Regions from separate parts of the Anaerorhabdus sp. genome, predicted to be linked through region 1. Evidence: a T-box and tRNA genes for the amino acid it is inferred to sense, from the RefSeq annotation. Region 1 holds a T-box; the other holds one or more tRNA genes.

Region 1 (19,257 bases):
ACAATACATTCCAAGTACAAGTAGTTTCTTGGTATGACAATGAAAACAGCTATACTAGCCAAATGGTTAGAACAATCAAATACTTCTCAAACATTTAATAATTAAGAGTAATTGAGTATGAAGCCGATAGAGAAATCTATCGGCTTTTTCTATGGGAAAAGTAAAGGAAAACCTCTTAGTGAGGGCTGTTTAAGTACGTATTTAGTATGTAAAGTTTGCTAAAAGTCCTAAAACCAAGTAAAATAGAATTGGTCAAATGACAGTACCTTAAGGAGTGACAAACATGGTAAATCGATTACCTGAAAAATTAGTTTTACTTAGAAAACATTTCGGATTCTCTCAACAAGAGTTGGCTGATAAAATGGGAGTCAATGTTGTTGAGTATATGGGATGGGAAAATGGCAGAGCTATATGTAATTTAGCTCAATTTAAACGTCTTTCCACAATATTTCAAATTTCATTGGATGATATGTTAAAAAATACAACCGATATTCTTTTGCCAAACTTGGGATTAGAAGACAGTATCCAAATTCCATTTTTAAAGAATGAAGGAAATGAGTCGATGGTGAACATACCTTCGATGAATCCTCAACCCACAGTTGAACAAAAAACAGCACAGATTCAACGCGTAAAACAAGTTGAAGAAAGACAACAAGCGAAACCACAAAAAGCGCCTGAGAAACCTGTTAATACAATTCATCGTGTAGATGTGAATACACAGACTTCAAAAAACAAAGGTAAAAAACCAAACAAAAAGATGTTTGCAATAATAGGTGGAATTGTAGGAGTGCTTATTTTAGGAATTGCTATATTTATTTTCTTAAATGGGAATAAGGGAGGCGATGGCTTAAATCTTAGAATGGCACAAGATGAACGTCTTACTTTATCACAAACATTTTCAGTTTATATTACTGATGATGGAAGTGCGAAGGCAACAGGACAAACACCACAACTTACAAACTTTAATGATTTAGTACAAGTTAGTTCTTATAAAGATTTTGTGATTGGTTTGAAAAAAGATGGAACACTTGTTGGTGCAGGATCAAATAGTTATGGACAACTAGATACAAAAGATATTAAGAAAGCAATTGATGTTGCGGCAGGTGATAAACATACGGTTGCGGCATTAGAAGATGGAACAGTGGCTTGTGTAGGGGATAATTCTACAGGAGCTTGTGACATCAAAGAATGGAAAAATATAGTTGATGTAGAAGCGGGTGCAGGCTTCACGTTGGGAATTGATTCAAGCGGATCTGTATTTGTGGCAGGAAATGTTGTGAATTCAGCATCAATGACATCACAACAAAATGTAACAAAGATTGCGGTAGGGTCAAATGAAGTTGCATTCTTGAATAAATCACAAACAGTTGTGACAGTTCCATTAACAGGAACTGCAACAAACGTTTCTAGCCTTAAAAACATTTCTCAAATTGCAGTAGGAAATGGCTTTGTAGTAGGATTAGGAAATGATGGTAAAATTCAAATTGCTACAAGTAATGAAGAAATTAAGAAAATTGTGGATGCGTGGACAGGAATTGGAAGTATTGCAGCGAATGGAGATACTATCGTTGCTTATACAACGGCAGGAGTTTTAGTAGGTGCAGGTAATAATGCTTATTCTGTTTATCAAAATACATCTATCTCTGGCGAAGTTGAAAAATTAGAAAAAGTGACTAATGTTCAAGTTTCACAAGATAAAACAAAAATTAAACTTTCTTGGAACAAAGTAGAAGGTGCTGATTATTACGAAGTTAAAATAAGCACAAATCCTGAATATGTTGCAAAGAGTGTAGAAGCATCATTGAGTATTGATCAATCTAAATTCCAAGATGGTGAAAAATATACAATAACCATTACAGCAGCATCAAATACTGATAAAGAAATGAATTCTGAACCATTCACAACAGAATTTACATTTACGCTAGCAACACCAGAACCAACACCAACTCCAACATATACGTTAACAATTAATTATGTATACGATGATAATGGTTCAACAGCTTATCAACAATTTACAGGTACATTTAATTCAGGGGATACTTATAGTGTTAAGAGTCCAACAATTGATGGATATTCACCATCTGTTGCGACGGTTGAAGGAAAGATAGCGGATAAGAATTTAGAAATTACAGTTCGTTATATGAAAAAGGCAACACCAACGCCAACTCCAACACCGACGCCAACCCCAACCCCAACTGCAACACCAGATACAACAACTGAAGAGGGTTGTCATACAGCGGGTGGAACTTGGAACCCAGATACAAGTACTTGTACACCTAAAAGTTAGAGGAAGATAAGAATATGGATAAAATATGGTATGTAAGAAGTTCTAAACGTAAAGGTGGACCATTTACGGAAGAAGAATTGATACGTCTAATTCGCCAAGAAATTGTGGATGAGGAGTATGAAATTTGGAATCCAGATATGGAAAAATGGATGCGTCTTGTGGATAGTGTCTATAGTTTCTATATTCCAGTAAAGGAAGAAGAATAATCAGAGGGAGTGGTGAAAACCGCTCCTTCATCGTTTTAGTTGTAAGATTTGAGTAAGTTATGTAAAATATTAAACAGGTGAGAATATGAAAAAAATAAATTGGGAAAAAGTACTCTATATATTTGTGTTTATAAGTTTGATGATATCAGCGATTTTTATAGGGTATCGTATCATTGTTGCTCCAGCAACAATTGAACCAGGAATGGAATATGTGCGAATAAAATCGGAATATACACTTATGTTTGCGCAATGCTTGTTAGGATTGCTTGCGATGGTTTTACCAAGTATATTTGAAAAAAGATTTAAAGTAAGAATACCGAGTTATATGATGATTCTTTATGTCGTATTTCTATACTGTGCAATCTTTTTAGGAGAAGTAAGAAGTTTTTATTACAATGTAAATCATTGGGATACAATATTGCACACGTTTAGTGGGGGAATGTTAGGAGCACTTGGGTTTTCATTTGTAAGCTTATTGAACCAAAGTGAAAAAGTTCCAATGAATCTAAGTCCGTTATTTGTTGCAATTTTTGCGTTTTGTTTTGCTGTAACATTAGGTGTTGTTTGGGAAATTTATGAATTTACATTTGATGGTATTTTAGGATTGAATATGCAAAAATTCATGTTAGAAAATGGTACACAGCTTATTGGTAGAGCTGCTCTGGCAGATACAATGAAAGATTTAATCGTTGATGCGGCAGGGGCACTCGTTGTGTCTATTATTGGATATATTTCGATGAAGAAACAAAAAGATTGGTTAGAAAAAGTACAACTTCGTCGAGTTAAGCACGTTGAAAATTGACTTGAGTCATAGTTTATAGTAGTCTATACTTAAATAAACTGATGACAAGAAGAGTAGAATAAACAAAATCTTTAGAGACAATTGGGTTGGTGAAACAATTGGGTAGACTTTATTTGAAATGCATCTATGAGGGCTTATCCGAAATGTAGGGTAAGACGTGACTCGCGTTAAGAGATTGAGAAGTAAGAAAAGTGGAACCACGCAATGGCGTCTTTTTAAAAGAGATGCCATTTTTATATGGAGGAGAAAAATATGCGTTTATACAATTCAAGAACATTAAAAGTAGAAGAATTCAAACCGCTCGTTGAAGGGGAAGTAAGCATGTATGTATGTGGACCAACGGTCTATAACCATATACATATTGGAAATGCTCGACCAATTATTGTGTTTGATACATTACGTCGAGTATTTGAAGCGGAAGGATACAATGTAAAATATGTATCAAATTATACAGATGTCGACGACAAGATTATAAAAAAAGCCCATGAAGAACATAGACCAGAAGTAGAAATTACACAAGAATATATACAAGCTTATAACGATGTGCGTCATAAACTAAATGCACATGACTTATATAAAACACCTAAAGTAACTGAAACAATGGATGATATTATTGATTTTATTGATGAACTTATTGAATCAGGCCACGCTTATGAAGTTGATGGGGATGTTTTCTTTCGCGTGAATAGTGTAAAGACCTATGGAGAAATTTCGCATCAAAACATTGAAGATTTACAAGTAGGTGCAAGAATCGATGAGAATGAAAAGAAAGAATCACCGCTCGACTTTGCATTGTGGAAAAATACGGATATGGGAATTAAGTGGAAAACAAAATGGGGAGAAGGTCGCCCAGGTTGGCATACTGAATGTGTCGTAATGATCCAAAAAGAGTTTGGGAAAAATATGATTGATATTCATGGTGGGGGTACAGATTTAAGATTTCCGCACCATGAAAATGAAGTTGCACAATGTCGTGCAATTCATGATACATCACTTGCGAATTTTTGGTTGCATAATGGAATGATTAATATTGATGGTATCAAGATGAGTAAATCACTTGGTAATTTTACACTTGCAAAAGATGTGTTAAATATTTACGGTCCACAACTAGTTCGCTGGGTAATGCTATCTGCACATTATCGTATGGAACTAAATTTTAGTGATGAGGTATTTGAAACAGCAAAAAAAGAATTAGACAAAGTTATGACATCTTATAAACAAGCAAACATTAAATTAGGATTAATGAATGAGAAATTAGGGGTAGAATTTGATACTCAACTTTACCGTGAATTTTTAGATCAAATGAATGATGATATGAATACACCAAATGCTTACGCTATTATTTTTGAAACAGTGAAAAAACTAAATCAAGTATTACGTGTGAAGGAAATTGATTCAAATGAAGTAAGTAAATATGCGGTAACCTTGGAGAAGATGTTAGAAGTATTAGGTATTGAATATAGCCGAATACCATTAACTGATGATGATAAAATTGTTTTTGCGAAATGGAATGAAGCCAAATCAGAGAAGAATTATGAATTAGCGGATACCTATCGTAATCAACTAAGTGAAAGAGGACTTGTTTAATGCGAAGCAATGAAGTTTCAGGAAGTACGCTTGCTTATTTGGGTGATGCGATATGGTCATTGAAAGTACGTGAATATTTAATTGAAAAAGGATATGCACGTGCTAAAGATTTGCAGACAAAAAGTGTGAAATTTGTAAGTGCAAAAGCGCAAGCAGCTTTTTACTATAAACTTGAAGAAGAGAAATTTTTCACTGAACAAGAATTGGAAATCTTTAAACGAGGCAGAAATTTTAAAAGCGACAGTGTTCCAAAGAATACTGATGTAGCTACATATCGTGTCTCAACAGGATTTGAAGCAGTATTAGGATATTGGTTTATGGAAAAAATGATGGATAGAATTGATTTGTGTTGGGACAAAGTTAAGACCATGGTGGAGGTGTAATATGGCACAATATGTTTATGGGAAAAACGTTATTCAACAAATACTTCAAGACAATAAGAAGATAAATGTATTGTACATATCAGGCGACCAAAAGCAGATTGAACAAGAAGCTAAACGCAAGGGAATACGAGTAGAAAAAGTAGATAAAAAATACTTGGATAAGTTAAGTAATAATGGAAATCATCAAGGAGTTATTGCGAATATTGATGATTATAAAACTTATACAATCGAAGAAATACTAGATTCTATTCCTAGTGATAAAAAGGGCTTGTTGGTTTTACTGGATGAGTTGGAAGACCCGCATAATTTAGGTGCGGTACTAAGAACTGCAGATGCGGTGGGAGTTGATGGAATAATCATTAAGAAAAATAATGCGGTGGGATTAACACCAACTGTAGCGAAAGTTTCAGTAGGTGCCATTGAGACGGTAAAAGTTGCGATGGTAACTAATTGTACCCAAACGCTTAAGATGCTTAAGCAAAAAGGTTATTGGGTGGTTGGAACGGATATGAAGAATGCTCAAGATTATCGTCAACCGCAATATGATACCCCACTTGTTGTGGTTATTGGCAACGAGGGTAAAGGGATAACTCGTCTTGTTAAAGAAGAATGTGATTATATGGTTAAACTTCCGATGGTGGGGGAGATTTCTTCTCTCAATGCATCAGTTGCTTGTGGAATATTGTTGTATGAGGTATATAATAAACGCTTTCCTTTATAAGAGGGAGAAAGCTTATGTGGAGTACAATGCCGGGTGATTATGAACTTCTCTATTATTGCAGACAGATGGATGAGCAAGCGCTATATTTTTTGATTGAAAAATATGAAGCATATATGGCGAAGATTGCGGCAGATGCAGTTGCTAAAAATACTTTTTGTGAGATTTATCGTGATGAATTTGTGGCGGAAGCACTAGAAGTAATTTATAACGCAATTTGGAATTATCGCGAAAATAAAGAATGTAGTTTTGGAACGTATTTTTATACATGTGCATCACGAAGAGTAAAAACATTAATGCGACATTATTTGCGTGAATCAAATGCAGCTAATCTATATGCATTGTCTTTGGATGCGATAATCAAGGATGATTGTGAATCAACATATTTAGATCATTTCGGCACGGAAAATGATTGTGGTAACCCAATATATCATTTGGACTATAAAGAGGCCGTGATGCGGGTGAATGAGGTTCTAGCAGGGTTTAGTGATGTAGATAAACAAGTGCTTTATTACTATTTAGATGATGTAACCTATAATGAAGCTGCAAAGAATCTTCAATTTTCTTTAAAAAAGTATGACAATCATATTCAAAAGATAAAACGGAATATTAAGGAAAAAGTCTATAAATAGAACGAGGGGAACCTCGTTTTTAATTGAAACAGTATTTATTGACGGGTTTAAACCTTTATGTTAGAGTAAATAAGCATAGAAACCGAAAGGAGTTGTTTTAATAGTGGCAACAAAAGAGGATAAAGTTATATTAACTTGTACGGTGTGTTTGTCTAGAAATTATACAACTCATCGTAATAAGAAGTCATCGACTGAAAGACTTGAGTTAAACAAGTTTTGTAAGAAGTGTGGTACACATACACTTCATAAAGAGACGAAATAGGAGGTCAACGATATGTTGAAATGGTTTAGTTTTGACGGCATTATGAAAGAGGCGAAACGTATTCGCTGGCCAAAGACAAAAGAATTAATGTCAACTATGGCAGAAGTTTTATTATTTATTGTATTCTTTGGAACTTTCTTCGTAGTTTGTGAGTTTTTAATTACATTCTTCTTGAAAGTGATTGGAATAGGAGCTTAGTATGACAGATATAAATAAAGATTTTATCGATGAAACTGAGAAAAGATGGTACGTTGTAAATACATATGCTGGTCATGAAAACCGTGTTAAAGAAAATCTTGAACGTCGTGTTGAATCAATGGGTATTACAGATTATCTATTCAGAATTCTAGTTGCAGAAGAAGCTGAAATTGAATACAAGAATGGAAAAGAAATTACTAAAATGCATAATCTTTTCCCAGGGTATCTTTTTGTAGAAATGATTATGACAGATGATGCTTGGTATGTTGTTCGTAATACACCAGGTGTTACAGGATTTATCGGTTCTTCAGGAGGAGGGGCTAAACCTTTCCCAGTATCTCCAGATGAAATTGATTCAATCTTGAGAAGAATAGGTTTAGGAGAAACAGTTGTAAATGTTGACTTTAAAGTTGGCGATACTGTTAAAATCTTATCTGGACCATTTAGCGGTATGGAAGGTAAAGTTAATGCAATGAATGACCAAACTAAAGTTGCATCTGTACTTACCATTCTATTTGGACGTGAAACTCCTACAGATATTTCGTACACAGATTTAGTTAAAGCAGATCTATAAACGTTACTCATTGAGTAGCGTTTTTTAATTCTTGAGCATAATAATTGCACTGAGAAATAAAACGCTTATTCTATAGATACAGGAGGTGTTATGTGAAGAAACTAATAATTATAATCCTGTTAGGTATGAGTTTTCTGATTAGTGCATGCACAGTCGAAAATCAAGATAATAAAATAAAGGAGGTTTATGACGTGAATAAAATTGGAAAAGATAATAATTATGTACCAAAAGAGAATACAAATGTTATTTATTTAGCTGGGGGATGCTTTTGGGGTGTTGAAAAATTAGTACAAAGTATACCAGGTGTCATTGAAGGCGTATCGGGATATGCAAATGGAACAATTGAGGCACCAACATATGATCAAGTTAAGCAAGGAACTACAGGTTTTAGAGAGACAGTAAGGGTTGAATATGATCCAAGTATTGTAAGCTTAGATACAATTTTATATGCTTACTTTTCAGTGGTGGATCCAACAGTTGAAAACCGCCAAGGTAACGATATTGGTTCACAATATCAAACTGGAATTTATTATACCGATGAAAAATCAATGGAGACAATTAGAAAAATTGTAGAAATTGAAAAGCAACGAACAAATAAATTTTCAGTTGAAGTTAAACCACTAGAAAATTTCTTTGAAGCTGAAGAATATCATCAAAATTATTTAGATAAAAATCCAACAGGATATTGTCATATTTCTAAAGCAGAGTTTGAACGTGTGAAGAATATGGTCGTTGATGCATCAAAATATCAAAAACCAAGTGCAGAAGAAATTAGTGAAAATTTGACTGCTGAACAATATGCCGTGACACAACAAGCGAAAACAGAGAAACCTTATGATAATGAATATGATGAATTCTTTGAAGAAGGTATTTATGTGGATGTGGTAACAGGAGAACCTTTATTCACGTCATTTGATAAATATGATAGTGGTTGTGGATGGCCAGCATTTAAGAAAGCAATTGACGAAAATACAATAGTTGAAAAAGAGGATACATCATTTGGAATGGAACGTATAGAAGTAGTAAGTCGAGTAGGTAATTCACATTTAGGACATAAATTTGAAAATGATCCAACTTCACCAAATGGAGTGCGTTATTGTATTAATAGTGCATCTCTACGATTTATTGCGAAAGATGATTTAGAAAAAGAAGGATATGGCGAGTATTTGGAACTTTTTAAGTGATTTTTCAATTTTGATTAAAAAGTGGGTAAATAATTAAAAACACCTTATTTTATAGGCTAAAATGCAAAAAATAGTTGACGATTACCCTATATTGGAGTATCATTTTTAATGCACACATGTGCATTCTATGCGTGGGAGGACTGCAACTAGTCCATTGTACCACTGCACTGACAAACAAATACAAGGAGGTATGTCAAGTGAGTAAGAAAGTTGCGAAAATCTGCAAACTTCAATTTGCAGCTGGTGGAGCAAAGCCAGGACCAGCATTAGCATCAGCTGGTATCAACATGCCACAATTCTGTTCAGCATTTAACGATGCGACTAAGGATCGTGGGGGAGATATCGTACCAGTAATTATTACAGCGTACGAAGATAAGTCATTCGACTTCGTGTTAAAAACAACACCTGCAGCATCATTAATTAAGAAAGCTGCAAAAGTACAAAAAGCATCAGGAAGCCCTAAGGCTATTAAGGCTGGTAAAATCACAGTGGATCAATGTAGAGAAATTGCTGAATATAAAATGCCAGATTTAAATGCAAATGATGTTGAAGCTGCTATGCGTATTATTGCGGGTACAGCACGTAACATGGGTATTGTTGTAGAAGGCATGGAGGACTAAGAAATGGCAGGAAAGAAATATTTAGAAGCTGCTAAGTTAGTTGACCGCAGCAAAACATATAGCTATACAGATGCGATTGCACTTGCTAAAAAGACAAGTACAGTAAAATTCGATGCTTCAATTGAAGCATGTTTCAACCTTAACGTTGATCCTCGTCATGCTGATCAACAAATCCGTGGAGCTATCGTGCTTCCAAACGGTACAGGTAAAACACAAAAAGTTTTAGTAGTAACTCAAGGAGCAAAAGAACAAGAAGCTAAAGACGCTGGCGCAGATTTCGTTGGTGGAAAAGAAATTCTTGAAGAAATCAAAAAAGGTTGGTTTGAGTTTGATGTTATCGTTGCTACTCCTGATATGATGGGAGAGCTTGGTAAATTAGGTAAAGTATTAGGTCCTAAAGGATTAATGCCAAACCCTAAAACAGGAACAGTTACAGTTGATGTAACTAAAGCTGTTAATGAAATCAAAAAAGGTAAAATTGAATACCGTGTTGATAAAGAAGGAAACATTAATGTAGCTATTGGTAAAGTATCATTTACTGATGAAGCATTAGCTGAAAACTTCAAAACTTTATATGATATTATCGCTAAAGCTAGACCAGCTGCAGTTAAAGGTATCTTCATGACATCAGTGACTCTTGCATCTACAATGGGTCCTGGCGTAAAAGTTACAGTAGAATAGTAAATTAGAATGTCGAAAGACATTCTTTTTTTTGCGTAAAATTATCAACTAGGCTGGTGGATATCTATTGTGTTAAAATAGAAAAAGAGAGGGTTAGAATGGAGCGATAATATGTTAAAAGCTATTGGTATTTCAGAGTTAGATAATAATATTTTTGATTTGATTTCGAAGGACTGGGGAGTAATAACAGTAAATGCTAAAGATAAAGTAAATGGAATGACTGTAAGTTGGGTGCAAATGGGACACTTATGGAACAAAGATGTAGTTACAGTTTATGTCAGACCACAACGCTATACGTATGAATTTATTAATCAAGAAGATACGTTTTCACTAGCCTTTTTTGATGATAACTATCGGAAAGAACTTGCGTATTTAGGAAGTGCTTCAGGACGTAATGAAGATAAATTAACTCATTGTAATTTTACTACTTCAATTGTGGATAACACACCAGTGATAGATCAAGCAAAGCTTGTTTTTGTTTGTAGAAAACTATATGAAGTGGATTTAAAAGAAGAGAATTTTGTAGATAATGATATCATGAATAAATGTTATCCAGACAAAGATTTTCATCGAGCTTATACTGCAGAAATTATGAGTGTTTTGGTTAAGTAGTAAAAAGCAATCAATATAAATTATGTTATAATATGAATAGAAAATAAAAGGGTGGATAATATGGATGATATTTTGATTGAACAGTATAAGAAAATAGCAAAGTTTTTAGCTGCTTGTCTAGGTAAAGATTATGAAGTAGCCATCCATGAGATAAAGAATGATGAACTTAAATTAGTGTGTTTAGAAAATGGAGATATTTCTAAAAGAACAATAAATGCACCACTCAGTGAATTAGCATTACGATTTATTAGTGATGAAAAATATAAGAATTCAGATTATGAAGTAAACTATAAAGGTTTATCAGGTGATAATGTATTACGTAGTTCAACATTTTTTATAAAAAATGATAAAGGTAAACTTATTGGATTATTATGTATTAATTTCAATATTGGTCATATCAATAAGAGTATTAAAAAAATTAATGATGAACTAAAAGAATTGTTTGATATTGTGGATACAAATAATTATGTTGAAGAGGCGAATGTAGAATATTTCACCGAAGATATTTCTACTGTGATAAGCAATATAATTGAACCGATTATTAGAAAGAAAAATCTACCAGTAGCACGATTAAGTTTTGATGAAAAAATGTTATTGATAGAGGAATTAAAAAAACAAGGAGTGTTCTTGTTAAAAGGAGCAGTAAGTGAAGCAGCTATTCAACTTCATTCATCAGAAGCAAGTATTTATCGATATTTAAAGAAAACTAAAGATGCTTAATTGATAGAAATCAGTTAAGCTTTTTTAATGGATAATAAAAAATTATTGACGTGATAAAAAATTATCACTATAATTAAACTATGGAATAGAACTAAGAAAGTATTAGAAAGTCCCATAAGGAAATTTCCCTAGATTGATATTTTACAATTCATTAATTAAAAATGTTTTAACTAAAACATTCTTTTAATTATGGTTTGTTTGAGCTTTTCTGACTTTTTTATCTGTTCAGTAGAAAGGGAAACTATAAAAATATAGTGAGGTAGTATATGTATTATGATTTTGAAACACTCATAAATAGAAGTGAATTAGGTTCCTCTAAATGGTTAGGTATGATACAAAAGAAACCTAATGTTTCAAAAGAGATAGTTCCATTTTCAGTTGCGGATATGGAATTTAAAAATGCTCCTGAGATTATTGAAGGCTTGAAAGAATATTTAGATGAAACTATTTTAGGATATACAAGTCCAACAGAGAATTATTTGGATTCGGTAGTGAATTTTATGAATCGTCATCATAATTGGGAGATAGATAAATCTTGGATTGTGACAGCACCAGGTGTTGTACCAGCACTTGCACACGCAATTAGAGGCTTCACTAACCCAGGTGATGGAGTAATCATTATGACTCCAGTATACTATCCGTTCTTTGCATGTGTTACTATGAACAACCGCGTGATTGTTGAAAATCCGCTTGTTGATAATGAAGGACATTATGAAATTAACTTTGAAGATTTAGAACTCAAAGCAAGCAATGCAAAGAATAAAATTCTGTTATTCTGTTCTCCACACAATCCAATTGGTAGAGTGTGGACAAAAGACGAATTAGAAAAAGTAGCGGCCATTTGCCTAAAGTATGATGTGTTAATTATTTCTGATGAAATTCATTTTGATTTGATTATGCCAGGGTATGAACATACTGTGATGGCTACACTTTCTGATGAGGTTGCGGATAAATGTATCGTGTGCACAGCTCCATCAAAAACGTTTAACTTAGCAGGGATGCAGACAAGTAATTTAGTTATTAAGAATGAAAATTTAAGAGAACGTATGAAAAGTGCAATGCTTGAAGTAGCATTTCTAAGCTGTGGAACATTAGGTTATAAAGCATGTGAACTTGCGTATACGCGATGTGATTTATGGTTAGAAGAATTAATAATGAAAATCAATGAGAATAAAAATATTGTGGAAGAATTTTGTAAAGAACATATACCTGAAATTAAAGTATACCCATTAGAAGGAACTTATTTACAATGGTTAGACTTGCGAGCCTTTGGGTTAAATAATGAAGAATTAGAAAAAGCAATGATTGAAGACTGTGAACTTTTCTTTGATGAAGGATACATCTTTGGAGAAGCAGGAACAGGCTTTGAACGAATTAATATTGCATGCCCAACAGATGTTTTGTTAGAAGGTTTAAGACGACTAGCAAAATGGGCAGAAACAAAAAGAAAGGAATAATGTATGAGATTTAAAGATGCTTTTGAACATGTTGAAAATTATGTAATTGAAACAAGAAGAGAGCTTCATCGATTAGCTGAACCAAGCGATCAAGAAAAAAATACATTTGCATTCATTACTGAAGAAATTAGAAAACTAGGATTTAGTTACGAGATTGTTGAAGAATTTACGGTTGTTGCGAAATTACAAACAGGAAGAAATGGGAAAACGGTTGCATTACGAGCGGATATTGATGGTCTCCCTGTCAAAGAAAATAAACATAATTTAAAACGTGAAAGAACATGTATTTCTAATCGTCCAGATGCTAGTCATATGTGTGGCCATGATGCCCATGTTGCCATGCTATTAGCGTCAATGAAAGTATTAAAAGAAATACAAGATGAACTTGTAGGAACTTATTACTTTTGCTTTGAACAAGGAGAAGAATTAGGAAGAAGAAAAGGTGTTACGGCAATACTCAATTATTTAGATGAACAATGTATAGATACCGTTTGGGCGATTCATGTTTATAACAAATTAAAAGCTGGAAAGATATGTGTTGATGCGGGTCCAAGAATGGCAGGTGTTGCGGGTGCCATGGTTAAAGTGATAGGTAAAGGTGGACATGGTTCAAGACCGGACTTATCAAATAATCCTGTTTATGCAGCTGCGAATATTTTGGTTAATTTAGGTGGTGTGTTTACCAATAGAATTGACGCGAATGAGACTGTGACATGTGGAATTACTACTTTAACAGGTGGTGGAACACCTAATGTATTTAGTGATGAGGCAATACTTGCAGGAACATTTAGATTCTTCAATGTTGAAGAAGGAAGAAAAGCGGTTGATTTGTTTAAAAATGTGAGTGAACATACGGCTGCGATGTACGATTGTTTTGTTGAGTTTGATGAAAAAACAAAAGTATTAGGTGTACCAGTTATTACGAATAAAGAATGCAGTGAGTTCGCTAAGAAAAGTCTGCCAGAATTTATTGGAGATAATTGTATAACTTCTTGTGATAAATGGTATGCGTCAGAATCATTCTCAGCATATACAAGTATGTATCCATCTGTCTTTGCGTTTTTAGGAATTGATAATGAAGAAGAAGGCTCGGGAGCAGAACATCACAGTGAATTTTTTGATATAGATGAAAAGGTTTTAATGATAGGGGTTAAGGCAACAGTTGGTTATGCAACAAGTTTCGCTAAGATAAATAAGGAGGAGAAAATAGATGTGGGATCTTAGTACAGGATTTGCGGTAATTGCAGTTATCATGCTTGTTGGTGAAATTATTTCCTCGAAAACAGGAGGTAAACTTCCACAAATGTTTATTGTCGCAACACTATTCTTATTTGGATACTGGACATTTTTACCGAAAGATATTCTTTCGATTTCAGGATTGAATGTGGTAGCTGAAATATGTAAACTGTTTATTCTTATTCATGTAGGATCAATGTTTAATATCAAATCATTAATTAAAGATTGGCGTGTAGTAGTGACAACATTATGTGCAATTGCTGGAATACTTGCACTTGTGTTAACGGTAGGAACTTTAATATTTGGAAAAGAAATCGCAATCATCGGTGCAGCACCATTAACAGGTGGAGGTATGGCTGCAATGATTATGAATGAAGGTGCAATTGCATTAGGTAAAAATTCATTAGGTGTAGTTGCCTTTGTTATCTTCATCATGCAAGGATTTGTTGGTTTCCCAGTAACTGCCTTCTTCTTACGTAAAGAAGGAGAACGATTAGCAGAAGAAATTAGAAAGAATCCAAGTTTAATTCATGAAGTTAAAGGTGAAGAATCACAAGATCAAGCAACTTCGAAAAAACGAATCTATGAATATGTTCCAAAGAAAATTTGTACACCTACTTATTATTTGACAATCATGGGTGTTTTAGGATGTTTAGGGCTAATTATCTTTAAGCTTTTAAACGGTGTTGTTGATCGAAGCATTATTATGATTATTGTGGGTATAACTGCAAGCCAAATTGGAATAATACCTCCGAATCCGATGAATAAAGCAGATTCTGCAGGGATTTTGAACTTAGCTCTATTTGCGAGTTTTATGTCAGGGTTTGCGGATACAACGCCAGCATCAATTGGTCAAATGGTAGTGATTGTATTTGGATTATTAATCATTGCGACAATTGGAATATTGATATTCTCAATTCCAGTAGGTAAGAAATTTGGGTATTCTACATGGATGGCTTCAGCGATTGGATTGAATTGCTTTTTAGGATTTCCATACAACTATAATTTAACAAATGAAGCTGTTGCGGTTGTAGCAAAAACAGAAGAAGAAAAGGCATATTTAACCGAACAAATGCTACCTAAAATGATAATTGGAAGTGTTGTTGCAGTGACTTTGGTGAGTTGTATAGTTGCAGGATTCTTAGTTAAAATGTTGTAAGGTTACAAATGAAGAAAGTGTAAAGTTAAACTTATTTAATTGTTAAAAAATGTATGAAAATTACAAATTTTACCAAATGAAGAAAGTTAAATACACTTTCTTTTTTAATTTTGTGAGACTATAATGCAAGTATCTTAGATGACTTTAAATAATAATTTATAGAACTAAAAATTAATGAGGAGGGGTAATAATGAAGTTTGAAAGAGAATTTGGGCAAGTTAATGAATATGTAATTGAAACAAGAAGAACATTACATCGCTTAGCTGAAATTAGTGATGAAGAAGTTCAAACGTTTGCGTTTATTAAAAATGAAATTGAAAACATGGGATTTGATTATGAGATAGTTTCTACGACGTCATTAGTAGCAAGACTAGAGACGGGAAGACCTGGGAAAGTAGTTGCAATGCGAGCGGATATTGATGCGTTGGCAGTTAAGGAAAACAAAAGGAATTTGAAATATGAAAGGACATGTATCTCAAATAATCCAGATACATGCCATGCTTGTGGACATGATGCTCATGCGGCTATGCTTCTTGCAAGTATGAAAGTATTAAAACAAATTAAAGATCAACTTGTTGGTACTTATTACTTTTGTTTTGAACAAGGAGAAGAATCGGGGAGAAAAAAAGGTTCAGTACCAATCATTAATTATTTAAGTGATAAAGCAGTAGATACGGTGTGGGCTATCCATGTTTACAATAAACTTGAATCAGGAAAAATATGTGTAGATGAAGGTCCACGAATGGCTGGTATTGCCGGGGCAATTGTAAAAGTAATTGGTAAGGGTGGACATGGGTCAAGACCTGACTTATCAAAGAATCCCGTATTTGTAGCTGCCAATATTGTTGTGAATTTGGCGGGTGTATTCGAAAATAAAATTGATGCGAATGAAACAGTAACACTGGGCATTACAACAATTGAAGGCGGAGGAACAATGAATGTCTTCAGTGATGAAGCGAAAATACTAGGTACTTTCCGCTTCTTTAATGAAGAAGAAGGCAATAAGGCAGTAATAGCATTTAAGTCGGTATGTGAGCATACAGCGGCTATGTATGGATGTAGTGTTGAGTTTGATGAAATAACACGTGTATTAGGAAGACCAATTAAAACAGACGCAAAATGTAGTCAATTCGCAAAACAAGTATTACCTAGTTTTATAGATTCATCGTGTCTAGCGTCCTGTGTTCCTTGGCTAGCTTCAGAATCGTTTTCTACATATGCACGAACATATCCATCTATCTTCGCATTCTTAGGTATCAAAAACGATGAGAAAGGTGCTGGGGCTGAACATCATAGTGAATTTTTTGATATAGATGAAGATGCATTACTTGTTGGGGTTAAAGCGACAGTAGGGTACGCTATAAGTTATGCGGCAAAAAAATAGGTCGAGCAAATAGGCTCGACTTATTTAATTAGCACGCTTGTTTTCCATTGCGCCAATAAAGATTTGACATAAATAAACTAATTCACTCAATGGTATTTTAATACCGAATTGATTTTCTATATCCTCAACATTCTTTTCTAATATTTTTAATACATCACCATTATTTCTTACAAATTCATTCACTTTCTTATAACTAGCAGGTTGATTGCGAATAATGCGTTCAACGACAAAGGCCATATGTACAATGTATTTTACCATGAGGATATCATCGTAGATAATATCTAAGTCATTAATAATTCCATCAAAAGATTCTTTTGCAAGATGCATTACTTTATCTGGATTTAAAAATGAAAGTGACTTAATCAAAATTTCATTTCGTATCAAGTCAAGAATATCGAGATTGTTCATATCAATAGATTCATCTAAAATTGAATTATTGAAATCCTTGAAATCTTCAATGAGGGTAGATTTATCTTCAAGTTTTTTAAGAATTTGAGGAATGGTATGAATGCTTGTGTTTTCAACATAAACAGCACGAGTGCAATGTTCATTAATACAGTTCATAATTTCATCAGACAATCGTTCATCTGTAAGAACAAGTATTCCTACGGTACTCTCCATTTTATTTAATAACTGGATAAGTTCATTTTTCTTTTTTACAAAATTATATAAACCAATATCAATGCTGTAATGTTTTACTGGAGTTTTTAATGAATCGATAAAGAGGGAATAGTTTTTTGTAGTGCTTGGATTAGAGAATATTAATAATAATGGTATCTCATGATTTTCTGCAATACAGTTTGCGAGCGAGATATATTCACTTAAAAAATATTTTTCTTGTTCTGGTAATTCCACATTGTAAGTTGTATTTAATAAATTTTCTACAGTATCAAGTGTAGTCATAATAGCAGGATTGAGTTTTAAATTATTTACTTTATAATACTGATAACTTAGTTTTTTCAAGCTTTCAATGACTTCACTAATGTGTGTTAGTAAGCCAGAATATAACTGATCATTTTTTGTGAAAGACTCATTGCTTAATGTTTCATTCAATAAATAGTAATAATCACGTGTAGAGGAAGCAGTTAAGGTGGTTAGTGGTGTGTTGAGAGCTTTTTTAATACTTAAACTACATAATTCATAAATCGTAGTAATTTCATTTTTAAGAGCTTCATTTGAATCAACCAGTGCAATTTGATCTTTAGAGACATAGAGTAATTGACCGAAAATCATTTTGCGATAAGGGCTATTTACATGGGGTGTAATTGCAAAGTAGTTTTTATTAAGCAATGAATAAATGTTACTTAATTCGTCGATATGATTATTTACATTAGCAATATGAATAAGTAGTTCATCACTTAAATCATCAAAGGTAATTTCAAGCGGTGATTTATTGTGATTAAGCAAGGCTGTGGCAATGGCGATTTTTATTTCGCGCTTTAACTCGAAAATGTTTTCTTTATAGATTGACATGATAAAACAGTTTAATACATTCTTTGTGATTTGTATTGTGCGGTTAATATTGTCAGCTTCTTTTTGGAGAATATCGAGAACAAGACACATTCTTTCTTTAATTGTTCTTTGTTCGAACGTGGGGATTCTGATGATAAGTGGTACAAGGTGTCTATACTTAAACTTCTCAGCAAAACGACTACTACTTGTAGCTAAGACAATACTGCAGTTATAATTTTTATACATACTTAAATTTGATAAAAGACGGCCTAAATAAAATTGACTGGTTGAATTCAAATTCTCAAAGTTGTAGAATACAATCATTTTATTATTGCATTTTTTATTTTTAAACCAATCATTAACAATGTCATTTATATCGATGTCTTGGCAATTAAATTCTACAAAATCAGAAGTATTACGAAATATATTTTTAGCCATCCCATATTCAAATAAGCGCATGATGAGTGATTGCTTGCCAGTACCACGGTCACCAAAAATAATGCAAGGAAGCGGATTGTTAGGATAAGCGATAGCTGCTTTCATTCGTTGAATAGGCATATATAGACTTTCAAAGGTATTATAACCAATAACGGTTTTGAAAGGATCAATGCTAGAAATAGCTTCTTCTATTTCCTCATTAATTGATTGAAGAAAATTGTCTTTTGTTGGGAAAACATCAGAACAATAAAAGTTAGGATAGTGATTATTAATTACTTCTTTTGAAAAGAAGAGCGAAGGTCTTCCTAATATTTTAGAAATTAAATTTTCTCGACAAAGTTTGTTGAGCATTCTAGAAACATTGGCACGGTCTAGAAAAAGCTCATTACTGATTGTTTGAGCATCTTGACCGATATCGGCTAAATTATTCTTCTTTACCTGTTTCTCGGTGTGATTATAAATGTACTCTCTTATTTCTTGTTCACGATTAGATAGTTTCATATTATTTTCCTTTCAAAACAATTCGTGCAGAATTTTGTTAATAGTTGGACAAATAGGTAGATAACTAAATCATAAATTGTACATTGTGTGTAAAAGTTCTTGTAGTAATTGATTTAATATTACACACAAAAGGTAATCAGTGTCAAATGTTAAATATTTCACAT
Region 2 (5,193 bases), on a different contig from region 1:
AGTGTTGTAGATATCTATGATGTTAAATATGATTTTGATGATGAAGATATTGCGGTTGGGGAATACAAAATAACATTTGCAACTAAGGGAAGAGAATTTAAAATTCATACAACAGACTATAAAGAAGAGGGCATGAAGGTAGGCTTAGATTTTGAACCAGAAGATATTCATGTCATGAGTAAAACAGGTACCTATTAATGAAAAGCTTTTCTAGGCTAGTCTACCCTTATATGATTTGGGCAGCAATATTTATTGTTGTTCCAATGTTATTGATTGTATTATATGCATTCACAAAAGAAGGAAATGGTGTATTAACATTACAATTTACTTTATCAAACTTTGCTCGCTTCTTTAGTGATAGTATATTCCCTAATGTATTATGGCGCTCATTAAAATTAGCGGTTATTACAACAATTATTTGTATTTTGCTCGGATATCCAGCTGCATACTTTATGTCTAAGTTGAATTCTAACAAAAGAACAATGATGGTATTATTAATTACACTTCCAATGTGGATAAATATGCTTGTGCGTACATATGCATGGCGCGGTATTTTATTAGATTTTCCTATATCAGGAGAAATGAAAGTATATATTGGTATGGTATATAACTTTATACCATTTATGATACTTCAAATTTATACTTCATTATTAAAAATGGATCCAAGTCTTATTGCAGCAGCCCAAGACTTAGGTGCAAACCGATTTGAAACATTTAAACGTGTTGTACTTCCATTATCAATTCCTGGAGTTATTTCAGGAATTACATTAGTATTTTTACCAGCGGTATCAAGTTTCTTTATTCCAAAATTGTTGGGTGGAGGAGACTTTGTATTAGTTGGTAACTTGATTGAGAATTATTTTGTTTCAACAGGTGATTGGAACTTTGGTTCAGCAATTTCACTTATCATGGCAATTATCATCTTGATTTCAATGTTTATCACAAAGAAATTAGATTATGAAAGTGCAGAGGTGGGTGACTAATGAAAAAAATTAAAAACTTACCACAAAATTTATATTTGATTTTGATGTTAGCATTCTTCTATCTACCAATATTGTACGTAGTTATCTTCTCATTCAACGAATCTAAAAGTTTGACGAATTTTACTGGATTCTCACTACAATGGTATGAAAAGATGTTTGCGAATCGCACGATGATGGAAGCAATTTGGTATACCGTGATTATCGCTGTTCTTGCGACAATCATCTCAACAATTGTTGGGACAATAACAGCAATTGGATTAAGTAAATCACGTAAGATTTTAAAAGAAACAGTAATGCAAGTAAATAACTTACCAATGTTAAATCCAGAAATTGTAACAGCAATTGGATTGATGTTATTCTTTACTTCACTACAAATTAAAACCGGATTTACAACACTCTTAATTGCGCATGTCGCCTTTTGTATTCCGTATGTAATATTAAGTATTATGCCTAAATTAAGGCAGTTAGATAATAACTTGGCTGAGGCTGCATTGGATTTAGGATGTACACCTTGGCAAGCATTAATCAAAGTTATTATTCCACAAATTACTCCAGGTATTGTTTCGGGTGCATTGATTGCATTTACAATGTCATTTGATGATTTCATCATTTCATTCTTTACGACAGGTCCTGGTGTCAATAATATATCAATATATGTTTACACAATGTATAAACGAATTAATCCAAGTATTAATGCATTATCTTCAATTATCGTATTTGTAATTACGATTGTACTAATTGGTGTTAATGTTGTACCGATGATTAGAGATAGAAAGAAAAAGGAGAAAATTAATGAAGAAGATTTTAGTAACTCTATTATGTAGCATCTTGGCATTATCACTTACAGGATGTGGTTCTAAAAAAAGTGATGTTGATCCAATAGCACAATATGGTTGTGATGTATTAAATGTATATAACTGGGGAGAATATGTTGGTGAAAGTGTAATTTCAGATTTCGAAAATGCATACAATGTAAAAGTAAACTATTCTTTGTTTGATTCAAATGAAGTTATGTATACAAAATTACTTGGTGGTAGCCAATATGATGTATTAGTTCCTTCTGACTATATGATTGAAAGATTAATTGACGAAAAATTACTTCAACCAATTGATTGGAATAAAATCACAAATAAAGGGAATTTATATGATGGTGTTATGGCAACAGCATATGATCCAGATAATACATATTCAGTTCCTTACTTTTGGGGAAGTGTAGGCATTGTTTACAATAAAAATAATGTAGATCCTCAAGATGTTGAAAAAGAAGGATTCAATGTGTTAAAAAATAGTAAATATGCAAATCGTGTTTATATGTATGATTCTGAAAGAGATAGTTTCATGATTGCATTAAAAGCTTTAGGCTATTCAATGAATACTGAAAATCTTGATGAAATTAATGAAGCTTATGAATGGTTACTAGAACTTGATAGAAATGTTAATCCTGCTTATGTAACAGATGAAGTTATTGATAGTATGGTTAATGGCGAAAAAGATTTAGCGGTTGTTTATAGTGGCGATGCTGCTTATATTCTTTCTGAAAATGATGAGATGGATTACTATATGCCAGAGTCAGGAACAAACGTTTGGGTAGATGCAATGGTTATTCCTGCGAATGCAAAATGTCCAGCATTAGCACATGAGTTTATTAATTTCATATTGACTGATGATGCGTCATATGATAATTCTGCAACAGTTGGATATGCAAGTTCAAATAAAAATGTTTTGGATGAAATGATTGCGGCTGGTGGCGAATTTGAAGGTAATGTTGCATATTTACCACGTACAGATAATCCAAATGATGAATACTTCCATCATAATGAAGCAATGAAGAAAATACTTTCAGATTTGTGGATTAAAGTTAAAAATCAATAAGATGTAGCGAGTTTAAATAGCTCGCTTTTTCTTTGTGAAAAAAGTTCAATTTGGTGTTGCTTTTTCATAGTCACTACTATATAATAATAAAGCACGGAAAAGAAACTGGTTCCTTAGCCAAGCTGGTAAGGCAATAGACTGCAACTCTGTGATCGCCGGTTCGAGTCCGGCAGGAACCTCCAAATATGACTCGGGGATATGGCGGAATAGGCAGACGCATCGGACTTAAAATCCGGTGATGGCAACATCGTATGGGTTCAAGTCCCATTATCCCCACCATCGTTAATTAAAAAGCGATATATCTTTATAGATATGTCGTTTTTTTATTCTATTTTGGCGAATTTTGTAAACAAGATAATTGAATCCTATTAAAATCATCTCAACTGATACTTTGGTAAGTTTACTAGAAATTGACATTTTAATGCATCACAAATAAAAAAATCCCGCTTTTCATATACAAATGTTTTTTCTGATTTCATTTGTTTACTTTAGCGGGATTAAAATAAATTGGTCACTTGAGTATAATCGATTATTTTATGTTCGTTTCATTTCCATCTAAATAAGTTTTAATTACTTTGATGTCACCAATTTTTAATGGATCTACTTTATATGGGTTTTCTTGAATCACTGTGAAGTCTGCAAACTTTCCAATCTCGATGCTTCCGATTTCTTTTTCACGATTTAATTGGAATGCAGCATTAATTGTGATGCCTTTTAAAGCTTCATGTACAGGTATTGTATATTCTTGCCCGAATACCTTACCAGCGCGACTTCTTCGTGTAGATGCAGTACATACTAAGCGAAGAGGGTTAGCGGAATACATCGGATCATCCGTATGCAAAGAGAAATTTACTCCATTAGCCAATGCCCAGCGACAGTTAACTGCAATTTTAGTTCTATCTTCACCAACAACTAAATCATTTAAGGCTTCGCCATAATAATACAAATGATTGACATGATAGCTTAATTGAATTCCTAATTTAGCGCATCGTTTAGTATCTTCTTCACTTAAAAATGCACAGTGTTCTAAACGATGACGATGGTCAGCTCTTGGAAATTCATTTAGAACACGCTCAAAGATATCTACGATTACCTTGCCGGCATAATCGCCTTGCGAGTGCACAGAAATTTGGATTCCTTTATTATGATATTCTTTTATAAGTTCATACATTTTTTCTTGTTCAAATAGAAATTCACCATTTTGATTTTTAGGTACATATAAACGGTCTTGCATGATTTCGTTTTCCAAATAATTATCAAACATTTTCATGTTTCCAGTATATGGAGATCCATCAAACCAAAATTTGATACCGGTAAATTTTGATTTAGGGTGATTTGGGATGAGACGGTCTAGGCTTTCAGCACCTGATAAGAAATTAGGATAAGTGATTGCATAGTCGTGTCGAATTGGACAGTCATCTTTATTTATAATGTCACATACAAACTGATTGTGATTTTCGATAAGTGGCATCATTCCTGCAGTCCAGCAGGTTGTTATACCAACTGCTGCAAGTTGCTTTGCTTTATTTAGGAAATAAGTATCCATAGGTTCATTTATACTTTGCATCCATTTACTGAGAAACATTAGTGCGAAGGTTTGTTCAGTTAAGACTCCAGTTGGTTCACCATTTTCATCTTTGAAACAGTGACCATCTCTTGTGTCTTTCGTATCTTTACTAAATTTTAATTCACTTAAAGCCAAAGAGTTGGCGTAAGTTGTGTGCATCGATTGGATGATGATAAATAGAGGGTGGTCTTTAGTTAATTGATCTAAATATTTACGATCCATTTTTGGAAGATCACGATTAATTAAATAATCTAGACCGAAGAAAAAAATCCATTCTCCCTTTGGTGTTTCTGCGATAACACGTTTTATTTCATTTAAAACATCTTCAGTTTTTGCGTATTTGATGCCGCCAATGTAATTTGCTCGATCAATAATTGCAGCTAAGTCTAAATGTATATGGGGTTCAATAAAGCCTGGAAACATAACGTTTCCTTCTAAATCAATCATTTCAGTTTGGTCATTCTTCAATTTGTTTACTTCTTCAAATGTTCCTAATTGTGCAATTTTTCCTTCTTTTACATAGACTGCTTCTACTTCTTTGTTCTTTTCATCCATTGTAATGATTGTTCCATTATAAAATATTTTTTCCATATTTTCTCCCTTCAAATAATTTGTGTAATGAATAAGTACAATCAATGTATTTACATCTTATTTCTTTGTTTTTTTTGACATTTATACAATTATAATACCTTGCATTCTCCTTATTTAAATAATAGCATAAAACTAAAAAAGCGAGTAATTTACCTCTTTCAATTGATTGTTCAAAAAATG

Evidence for each region. A T-box is a leader RNA that pairs with one kind of tRNA and senses whether it is charged. The one in region 1 lies ahead of cysS (cysteine--tRNA ligase), so its partner is inferred to be a tRNA-Cys.
Region 2: it encodes a tRNA-Cys, which carries the amino acid that the T-box ahead of cysS (cysteine--tRNA ligase) is inferred to sense. The anticodon was not compared.

The regions. Positions count from the first base shown of each region.
Region 1 covers NZ_JAVXGL010000001.1:1,213-20,469, forward strand. The annotation lists gene gap (type I glyceraldehyde-3-phosphate dehydrogenase) at 1-98, shown strand, start outside; gene RSB60_RS00010 (helix-turn-helix domain-containing protein) at 284-2,287, shown strand; gene RSB60_RS00015 (GYF domain-containing protein) at 2,302-2,493, shown strand; gene RSB60_RS00020 (hypothetical protein) at 2,579-3,295, shown strand; T-box leader at 3,328-3,513, shown strand; gene cysS (cysteine--tRNA ligase) at 3,548-4,882, shown strand; gene RSB60_RS00030 (Mini-ribonuclease 3) at 4,882-5,265, shown strand; gene rlmB (23S rRNA (guanosine(2251)-2'-O)-methyltransferase RlmB) at 5,267-5,986, shown strand; gene RSB60_RS00040 (sigma-70 family RNA polymerase sigma factor) at 6,001-6,615, shown strand; gene rpmG (50S ribosomal protein L33) at 6,719-6,877, shown strand; gene secE (preprotein translocase subunit SecE) at 6,890-7,075, shown strand; gene nusG (transcription termination/antitermination protein NusG) at 7,077-7,649, shown strand; gene msrB (peptide-methionine (R)-S-oxide reductase MsrB) at 7,742-8,833, shown strand; gene rplK (50S ribosomal protein L11) at 9,031-9,453, shown strand; gene rplA (50S ribosomal protein L1) at 9,457-10,134, shown strand; gene RSB60_RS00075 (flavin reductase family protein) at 10,246-10,746, shown strand; gene RSB60_RS00080 (helix-turn-helix transcriptional regulator) at 10,807-11,466, shown strand; gene RSB60_RS00085 (MalY/PatB family protein) at 11,733-12,923, shown strand; gene RSB60_RS00090 (amidohydrolase) at 12,927-14,147, shown strand; gene RSB60_RS00095 (hypothetical protein) at 14,134-15,318, shown strand; gene RSB60_RS00100 (amidohydrolase) at 15,509-16,702, shown strand; gene RSB60_RS00105 (PRD domain-containing protein) at 16,727-19,093, opposite strand.
Region 2 covers NZ_JAVXGL010000105.1:44-5,236, forward strand. The annotation lists partial or broken gene RSB60_RS10580 (ABC transporter ATP-binding protein) at 1-198, shown strand, start outside; gene RSB60_RS10585 (ABC transporter permease) at 198-983, shown strand; gene RSB60_RS10590 (ABC transporter permease) at 983-1,807, shown strand; gene RSB60_RS10595 (ABC transporter substrate-binding protein) at 1,776-2,855, shown strand; tRNA gene RSB60_RS10600 (tRNA-Cys) at 2,963-3,037, shown strand; tRNA gene RSB60_RS10605 (tRNA-Leu) at 3,048-3,134, shown strand; gene RSB60_RS10610 (amidohydrolase) at 3,385-5,013, opposite strand.